Regions from separate parts of the Chitinophaga sp. Cy-1792 genome, predicted to be linked through region 1. Evidence: riboswitches for the same ligand, from Rfam matches in the RefSeq annotation. Region 1 holds a riboswitch; each other region holds the start of a gene.
What was found. A riboswitch is a leader RNA that binds a small molecule or an ion and turns the genes downstream of it on or off. The one in region 1 is predicted to bind cobalamin.
Positions count from the first base shown of each region.

Region 2: it holds a riboswitch for cobalamin, as region 1 does, so the genes downstream of both, metE (5-methyltetrahydropteroyltriglutamate--homocysteine S-methyltransferase) here and F3J22_RS19740 (TonB-dependent receptor) in region 1, are expected to answer to the same signal.
Region 3: it holds a riboswitch for cobalamin, as region 1 does, so the genes downstream of both, metE (5-methyltetrahydropteroyltriglutamate--homocysteine S-methyltransferase) here and F3J22_RS19740 (TonB-dependent receptor) in region 1, are expected to answer to the same signal.

Region 1 is NZ_VWWO01000002.1:1,364,377-1,367,532, reverse strand. Features, by position in the region: gene F3J22_RS19755 (NAD(P)/FAD-dependent oxidoreductase) at 1-729, shown strand, start outside; gene F3J22_RS19750 (hypothetical protein) at 742-1,041, opposite strand; gene F3J22_RS19745 (VOC family protein) at 1,043-1,429, opposite strand; cobalamin riboswitch at 1,573-1,780, shown strand; gene F3J22_RS19740 (TonB-dependent receptor) at 1,943-3,156, shown strand, end outside.
Region 2 is NZ_VWWO01000001.1:3,337,920-3,341,075, forward strand. Features, by position in the region: gene metE (5-methyltetrahydropteroyltriglutamate--homocysteine S-methyltransferase) at 1-2,061, opposite strand, end outside; cobalamin riboswitch at 2,209-2,405, opposite strand; gene F3J22_RS13600 (Lrp/AsnC family transcriptional regulator) at 2,559-3,020, shown strand; gene F3J22_RS13605 (bifunctional 2-methylcitrate dehydratase/aconitate hydratase) at 3,099-3,156, opposite strand, start outside.
Region 3 is NZ_VWWO01000001.1:3,183,036-3,186,191, reverse strand. Features, by position in the region: gene metE (5-methyltetrahydropteroyltriglutamate--homocysteine S-methyltransferase) at 1-1,995, opposite strand, end outside; cobalamin riboswitch at 2,151-2,342, opposite strand; gene F3J22_RS12950 (DUF4249 domain-containing protein) at 2,494-3,156, opposite strand, start outside.

The sequences.
Region 1 (3,156 bases):
CAATACCTTCCTGGCTGTACCGTGACTGCCGCCAACTTTAATAACGGCCAATGGCATGTCACCTATATAGCTACCAATAAAGCAATACAAACCATTACCTGCAAATTTATCGTAGATGCTACCGGCCGTAAAGCCCGTGTTGCCCGTAAGCTGGGCATACAACGCAACTCATTGGACAGGCTGGCAGGCATCACCACCTGTATCACTTTGCCCGGAAGTATACAGCAGTTCACCTACCTGGAAGCCGTACAGACAGGCTGGTGGTACGCTGCACCCCTAACTGAAAAACAGCTGGTATTAAGCTTCATGACCGACACCGACCTGCTACCTGCTACCTTACGCAGCAGCAAAGACCTGCTGCAAAGCGCTGCCACTACCACTATGATCAGCGAATTGATAACAGGTAACGCTGCCACAGATACGCCTCTTACAATAGCCAGCGCCGCAACCGGCTACCTGCAGCAACGTAGCGGCCACCAATGGCTGGCAGTAGGCGATGCCGCCTATTCCTACGACCCTATCTCTTCCTATGGAATCACCTCCGCGCTGGAAAGCGGCTATTATGCAGGCCATGCCATCGCTGACCACCTGAATGGCGACAACGACGCACTCCGGGCGTATGACTGGGCCATCAGTACCGCCTTCTCTACGTATCTTAAAATGCTTACCGGACAATACCTCCAGGAAAGAAGATGGCAGGATGCGCCATTCTGGAGCAGAAGAAATTAACAATACAAAACACTAAACCTGCAACTCACTTATAGTAGGATCAGGTGGGTAATACATTACCTCGTATTGCCCGCCCACATAAACATCTGCATAAATATCCAATCCCATGTAACCCATGTAAACCTTGCCATCTACCGTAAATTCATAATGGATGGTAGGTGCCCCCTCATTGGATGGCTCAATTTTAACTATAATACCCGTCGTAAAGGCATGGTTTTTCTTTAGTAAATAGGGGTTAATGAACAATGACTTTACAAGAAATATTATCACCAGCATAAGGAGAATCAACCCCGATAAGTATACTACAGCCATTTTATGCCAGATTTTGTTTCCTGTATTTCAGCTGGAATACATTCCCTTCCGGATCAGTACCATCACAAAGCCAGTAATCATAATTATCAAATGTTTTCAGCTCCCGCATAGGAACCCCTTGCTCCAGTAATTGCTTTCGTACCAATTGAATATCTTCATCCAGCTCAAAAACAATTTTTGTATTGCTATCAAACTGATGGCCCGCTGTCATTTTATCGGCGTATGCCGGACCTATTTTGTGTAAACCCACGAAAACTTCACCCGCCTGCAATAACACCCAGATATCATCCTCCTCTACCACTGTAAGACCAAGTACATCCCGGTAAAAGATCTTCAGCCGCTGCGGGTCCTGCACATAAAATATGATGGTATTCAGTTTAAGCTTCATAGCGAACCTATTTTTCCCTCTCCCAAAATACAACTAAAATCCGGTGGTTCACATACTCCCACAAACACCTGCAATAATGCCACCATAACAGTTCACTTTCCGCCATTCCGTTAGCATTTTGTTAAAATTCAAATATTTAATTGTACCTTTGCCCCCGCAATGGTTTTCAGCATAGTACTCTCTATGCCGGAATTAATAGGGAATCAGGTGCAAATCCTGAGCAGACCCGCTACTGTAAGTTCTGTTACAACACTTTGAGTTCTACTTGCCACTGTTTTTATTTTATAAAAACGGGAAGGCCGTTCAAAGTGAGAATAAGTCAGGAAACCTGCCACTGCAGACAGATTCAACACCCTCGAGGATAGGGAATTGAGTAAAGCATACTCTGAATTTTTTCAGCATTATTAGCATTTCATTCCATGGCCGCGACTGGTCATTGTCTGATTCAATTGTCAAACCTTTATGTTCAATGCATTAAAAGCGTTAGGGATAACGTTTTTAACCTTTATTTGTATGCCGCTGTGTGCACAGCATCATTACCGCGACTCCACCCAGGTGGATTCATTACGTGTAAAAGACCTGAAAGGTGTTACTGTACTTACAAACGTTTACAAAGAAGTTATTCCTTCACAAAAACTCACGGGTGAAAATCTCAAGAGTTTAAACAGCTTTTCTGTAGCAGACGCCATCAGGTATTTTGCCGGCGTCCAGGTGAAGGACTATGGCGGCATCGGCGGCCTCAAAACCGTTGATATGCGTAGCATGGGCACCAACCATATGGGCGTCTTCTACGATGGTATACAATTGGGCAACGCCCAGAATGGCCAGGTAGACCTCGGTAAATTCTCTATGGACAATATCGAATCTATCTCTGTCTACAATGGCCAGAAAAGCGAGATATTCCAGCCCGCCAAAGACTATGGCTCATCAGGAACCATCTATCTGCGCAGCCGCAAGCCTGTCTTCGATTCCCTGCAATCCACCCATGTAAAGGCCGTATACAAAACGGGTTCTTTCGATCTGGTAGACCCCTCCATCCTTTTTGAACAGAAACTGACACCGAAAATTAACTATTCCCTCTCCGGTGAATTGATCAACGCCTCCGGCAAATATCCCTTCCGGTACAAAAGAGTATATGCAAAAACAGGCCATACCGCCTGGGATACAACAGCTATAAGGCAAAACGGAGATATCAACGCACACAGAATAGAAAGCGGATTATATGGAAATATCGACCGCGGACAATGGAACGCGAAAGTGTATTACTACGATGCAGAAAAAGGCATTCCCGGTGCAATCGTCAACAACGTATGGAAACGCTCCCAAAGACAATGGGACCGCAACTTCTTCGTGCAGGGCGGGTTTCAGAAGAATGTAACCCAAAGATATGATATACAGGTAAACGGCAAATACGCCAACGACTATATGCGTTACCTCAACCCGGATACCACCCTGATGTATATAGACAACACCTTCCACCAGCAGGAATGGTACGGATCTGTGGCCAATAAATACAGTATCTCCAAAAAAATAGATGTCGATTTATCTACAGATTTCCAGTACAATACCCTCAGCTCCAACCTGGATGGTTTTGTGTTTCCTAAAAGATTTACCTCGCTGATCGCCCTCGCAGGCGCTGCCGACCTTGGCCCCGTGAAAATGCAGGGCAGCGTTTTAGGTACGTTCATCAACGAGCAGGTGACCAGGGGCAATAAATCCCAAAGTGA
Region 2 (3,156 bases), on a different contig from region 1:
GTGCGCAAATGCCTGTAGCAGCTCCATCTGTGAACGGCTGGTTTCTATGGTGATCACATCCGCATCCATCGCAGCGATATGTTCGATGATATCGTTAAACTCACTGTAGCACATGTGTGTATGGATCTGTGTTTTATCTTCCACACCACTTGCTGCAATACGGAACGCACTCACTGCCCAGTCGAGGTAATGCGGACGTTTTGCTTTGCGCAGTGGCAAACCTTCACGGATCGCGGCTTCATCGATCTGAATAATACCGATGCCGGCTTTTTCCAATGCTACCACTTCGTCGCGGATACCCAGTGCAATCTGTTTGGTAGTAATCTCACGAGGCTGGTCGTCACGTACAAAAGACCATTGCAGAATAGTAACCGGACCTGTCAGCATACCTTTCATCGGTCTGTCTGTTTGTGCAGCAGCGAAAGTGCTCCAGCGTACGGTCATGTCATTCGGGCGACTAACATCACCAAAGATAACCGGAGGTTTCACGCAACGGCTGCCGTAGCTCTGTACCCAGCCATTTTTGGTAAACAGGAAGCCATCCAGTTGCTCACCGAAGTATTCCACCATGTCGTTACGCTCAAACTCACCATGTACCAGTACATCCAGGCCAATTTCTTCCTGCCAGCGAATGGTATCGATTGTTGCCTGTTCGATGGCTTTTTCATACTGTTCGGTGGTTAAGTCACCTTTTTTGTATTTCGCACGTAACTGACGTATATCGTCTGTTTGCGGGAAGGAACCGATAGTAGTGGTTGGGAAGGCAGGTAATTTAAAGCGCTGATGGTGCAGTTGCTGACGAACAGGGAATGCGCTTTTACGGGTGGCATCATTCGCTGTGATAGCTGCCACACGGTCTTTCACCGCCTGTTTGTGAACTTTTCCTGATGTGCGTCTGCTCTCAATGGCTTTCTTGTTGGCATCCAGCAAAGCGGTGTTGCCTTCAACGATCTGTTTTAATTCGCTTACTTCTGTCAGCTTCTGTTTAGCAAATGCCATCCAGTTTTTGATCTCAGGATCAAGGGCTGTTTCGAAAGCCAGGTCAATAGGACTGTGCAGCAGGGAGCAGGAAGGAGCGATGATAACGTTTTCAGCGCCCAGTTTTGCAACCGCTTTGCTGATCAGCGCCAAAGATTTTTCGTAATCGTTTTTCCAGACGTTACGGCCATCGATTACACCAACAGAGAGTTGCAGTCCTTTAGGAATGAATGCAAGCACTTCATCCAGTTGCTCCGGCGCACGTACCAGGTCAACGTGCAGTGCGTTTACTGGCAGGTTTACAGCCAGTTCAGTATTGTCCAGCAGCGCATCAAAGTAGGTAGCTACCAGTATTTTGATACCACTTACCTGCTTGGCGATTTCGCTGTAGGCGTATTCAAATGCTTCTTTTTCTTTTTTAGAGAGATCAAGCACGAGACATGGTTCGTCCAGCTGGATCCATTCAGCACCCTGTGCTTTCAGTTTGTTGATGATTTCAACGTATACCGGTACCAGTTTTTTGATGAGGTCTGCACGCTCAAAACCTTTCTCTTTTTCCTTACCCAGCAGCAGATAGCTTACAGGCCCTATCAATACTGGTTTTGCCTTTTTGCCCACTTGTTGCTGAGCCGCCTCAAATTCGTTGAAGATATTGTTGTTGTTAACACGGAATTCCTGGTTGGCCCTGAACTCTGGAACAATATAGTGATAGTTGGTATCCAGCCATTTGGTCATCTCCATCGCAGTGATGTCGAGGCCATCTTTCTGGTAACCTCTTGCCATAGCAAAATAGGCGTCAATTTCGTGGTTTGCTTTTACCTGAGAGAGAACAGGGGCGTAGCGCTCAGGGATAACACCCAGTAATACACTGGTATCCAGTACCTGGTCATAGTAACTGAAATCATTGCATGGGATCAGGTCTATGCCTGCATCCAGCTGTGTTTTCCAGTTTTCTACCTTGATCTGGCGGGCAACTTCCTGTAACTCGTTGAGAGTTATCTTGCCTGCCCAGTACTGCTCGTTAGCTTTTTTAAGCTGTCTTTGGCCACCAATGCGCGGGTAGCCCAGGTTTTGCGTAAGCATTTTCCTAGATAGTTTAGTTAAAACAATTACAATTGTCTTTACAAACCTTCAATGCTCGCAGGAGGAAGGGACATACAATAGCCACACCACACCTATTCATGTGAGGTTGTCAGCTATCAGATCAGACCTTTGCCTTTTACGCGAAAGCATTGTCCTTCCAATGCAGGCAGGTCTCCTGGCTTGTAACATTTGCACCGTCCTTCCCATTTCTACGTAGTAGATACAGTGGACATATAGTGGTGAAAACTTTTTGCGTTACTTACAGTTGCGCGACAGCCCGTGATTTACACACGGTTCCCTTTTAATGCTGATTTTCATCAGCAACCCATTCTGGTCGATAAGATATGAAAAGAACGATAAACGGGACAAATCTAAGTATTTAGATGATTTGTTTTATAAAAGATAAAATTATCAGTATAAAATTCTATTTTTATCTTTTATGCAGAATATATTACCTGACATAAGCGCTATTTTCTCTTAAAAAAGAATATTTTTTCATGGACCAATTAGATGATATCGACCGGCAACTGCTCAGGCTACTTGGGGAAGATTCTACCATCACGGTTAAAGAACTGGCTGCCAGAGTGAGTCTTTCCACTTCCCCTGTTTTTGAACGTGTCAAAAAACTGGAAGCAGGTGGCTACATCAAAAAGTATATCGCTGTTATAGATGCAGAGAAGCTGGGCTATGGCCTCATCGTATTTTGTAATATCAAACTCAAACAGCACGATAAGTCCGTAGGGACACAGTTTGTAACAGATATTATGCGACTGGGAGAAGTGGTGGAATGTTATAATATCTCCGGAGATTACGACTTCCTGTTAAAAGTATATGCCAGGGATATGAAGCACTACCAGGATTTTGTTTTTAATAAACTGGGGTCTGTGCAGAGTATCGGGAGTACGCACAGCACCTTTGTGATGTGCGTCAATAAAGACCAGCAAAATATAGGCATCTGACTAAAATAAAAAGGGCATATCAGTGATATGCCCTTCCGGTAATTACGTTGTGCTGATAGCAGCAACTACAGCAATTAACTATATAACGAATAAATCAACAAACTCCTGTACGTCCATATCCTGTAACGTTGCATAG
Region 3 (3,156 bases), on a different contig from region 1:
ATCGTTGAATTCTGCATAACACATATGCGTATGTATCTGCGTGGTATCTGCCACACCGGAAGCTGCTACCTTAAATGCGCGTACGGCACCATCCAGATAAGCTTCCCGGTTTTCCTTGCGCAGCGGCAAACCTTCTCTCAAGGCCGGCTCATCTATCTGAATCACTTTAATACCGGCTGCTTCCAGGTCTTTCACCTCATCCCGGATTGCCAGGGCAATTTGCAGGCAGGTAGCCGCTCTTGGCTGGTCGTTCCGGACAAAGCTCCATTGCAGAATAGTAACGGGGCCTGTCAGCATACCTTTCACCGGCAACGAAGTCAGGGATTGTGCATATTGTGTATAGTAAACAGTCATGGCTTCCTTGCGCTCCACATCACCGAAAATAACCGGTGGTTTTACGCAACGGCTGCCATAGCTCTGTACCCAGCCATTTTGGGTAAATACAAAGCCCTGTAGCTGTTCTCCGAAATACTCTACCATGTCGTTCCGCTCAAACTCGCCATGTACCAGCACATCCATACCGATAGATTCCTGCCACCGGATAGATGCCGCTGTTTCTTCTTTGATCAGCTGATCATATTCCGCAGCACTTAGTGCTCCTTTCTTCCATTTACTGCGCCAGGAGCGGACAGTAGCTGTTTGCGGAAAACTGCCAATAGTAGTGGTCGGGAACATAGGCAATCCCAGCACCTGCTGCTGTGCTTTCTTACGTACCGGGAAAGCATGCTTTCTTTCTGCATCTGCTGCTGTCACCGCCGCAGCCCTGTCGGTTACTGCTTTGCGGTGGATGAGCGGAGATGTTCTCCGCGATTCCATCGCGGCATCGTTATCTTTCAGCTCCTGTTGCGCATTGACGGTAGGATTTTCTCCCGCCAGAACAGCCAGTGTTTTTACTTCGTCCAGCTTTTGTTTTGCAAATGCCATCCAGTTTTTAATGGTAGCAGGCAGATTTTTTTCGTCTGTTTCCAGGTCGAGATCACAGGGAGTATGCAGCAGGGAGCAGGAAGGCGCCACCAGGAGGCGGTCTTCACCCAGCGCAGCTTTTGCGGTGTTGATCAGCTCCAGGGATTTGCGGAAATCATTCTTCCAGATGTTGCGGCCATCGACTACGCCAAGGGATAAACGCAGTTTTGTTTTGCGTATATCTGTAGCCAGAATATCTTCCAGCTGCATAGAGCAACGTACCAGGTCCAGGTGGAGTGTTTGTACCGGCAGCTTCAGTACGGCTTCCAGGTTGGCGCCATAACATTCGAAGTATGCAGCCAGGATCAGGTGCAGGTGCGGGAATGCCTTATGAATAGCAGCATAGCTGTTTGCAATGGCATCCAGTTCTACTCTGTTTAAATTGAGGGAAAGACAAGGTTCATCGAACTGAATATAATGTGCATCCAGTTCATCGAGCTTCGTGAGTACTTCCAGGTATACCGGCAGCAGGCGGTTCAACAACTGCAACCGGTGAAAGCTCCTGCCCTTTTCCTTACCCAGTAACAGGAAGGAAACAGGCCCCAGTATTACCGGCTTGGTCTGGAAGCCCGCACGTTTGGCTTCGGCGAACTGTGATATAATTTTTTCGGAGAAGAGTGTAAACTGCTGGTTGGGTGTAAATTCAGGAACAATATAATGGTAGTTGGTATCAAACCACTTGGTCATCTCCATGGCAGTAATATCCATGCCATCTTTCTGGTAGCCGCGTGCCATGGCAAACTGCAAATCCAGCTGTGGCAGCTGCTTTTCAACCAGCAAGTCGTGATAACGCGTAGGGATCGCTCCTACCATCAGACAGGTATCCAGCACATGGTCATAGTAAGAAAAATCATTACTGGGGATGATATCTATGCCGGCATCTTTCTGCAGATACCAGTTGTTTAAGCGTATATCCTTAGCCGTTTGTTCCAGCTGAAAGGCGGTGATTTTACCACTCCAGTAAGCTTCATTGGCTTTTTTCAATTCACGGTGGGCGCCCATTCTCGGATAGCCCAGGTTATGCGTAATCATGTGCCCGGTCGGTTTTAAAGTGAATGATGACAGGTGATCATCTTTACTTCAATACCTTCTGCGGGAATAGTGGGCAGGATACCCGGCCTTATCACTGCGTACGTCAGTAATAGCAAGTATACCCGAAAGCTGACCCACTTCAATCCCCGAAAGTATTGTCAACATGCAGAAAAGGCAGGTCTCCTGGCTCGTAGTATCCGTGTCCGTTCTTCTCGTCTTCAGGTGACAATGAACATAAAGCTGGACAGGATTCAGGTAACTACTTACAGTTGCGGGACAGCCGGCGATTTTAACACCGTTCCCTTTTAATGCTGCGTACAACAGCAACCATTTCTGTATCAAACAGTAAAAAAAGATATTATGAGGGCAATTTTAAGAATAAATATCTTTCCAAACAAAATATAAAGAAAAAAAGAACAATCATCTACCTTTACAGCAGAACAAAACAATAAAAAATAAACATAACACGGAATTATTTTCTACACAGGGTAAAATGCTTTATTTAATTTTTCTTTCTCCCCTGCTTACCGCAGATGTACCAAACCAGCCGAGTACCTTTACCTTACCCTTAGGATCGGTATTCTGTATATTCGTAGGCACATTCTCCAGCACCTTCGCAAACAAACCTCCCGCATTCAGCTGCTGATATACCTGCCACAAAAAATCATAACTGTTTTTACTCAGCGCCGATAAACGCACAATGACCGTTTCATTCAGCTTGAAAGGACGGTCATAATCTGTGATACGCTGGGTGAGCGGCAGAATAAAAGGTGTTCCATCTGAAATACCTCCTGCCAGTGAACCATCAATAGACAGCAGGTCTTCCACCCGGTGCAGGGTATCATTCCTGTACGACCTGATCCAGTAATAATCACCTTCTCCGGGAAAGTCTACCGCAAAAAATTTAGCATAGAAGCCTTCTACACCGGATACAGCTTCTTCCTTGGTTTTATGACCAAATAAAATAGAATCAACCGGTGGTACTCTTTTAAGTGAGTCCACCCCTTCCAGTATTTCGTGCTGGTACTCAATATGTATTTTATATACGTGTCCTACATAGCCAATAGGTTTGGCGCTGGCATCGTAGGTATATGCACCGTTGTTAAACGTAAAAGGATAACTACTGCCGGTGGTAAGGTCATTTAAAATGATTTTCGCATC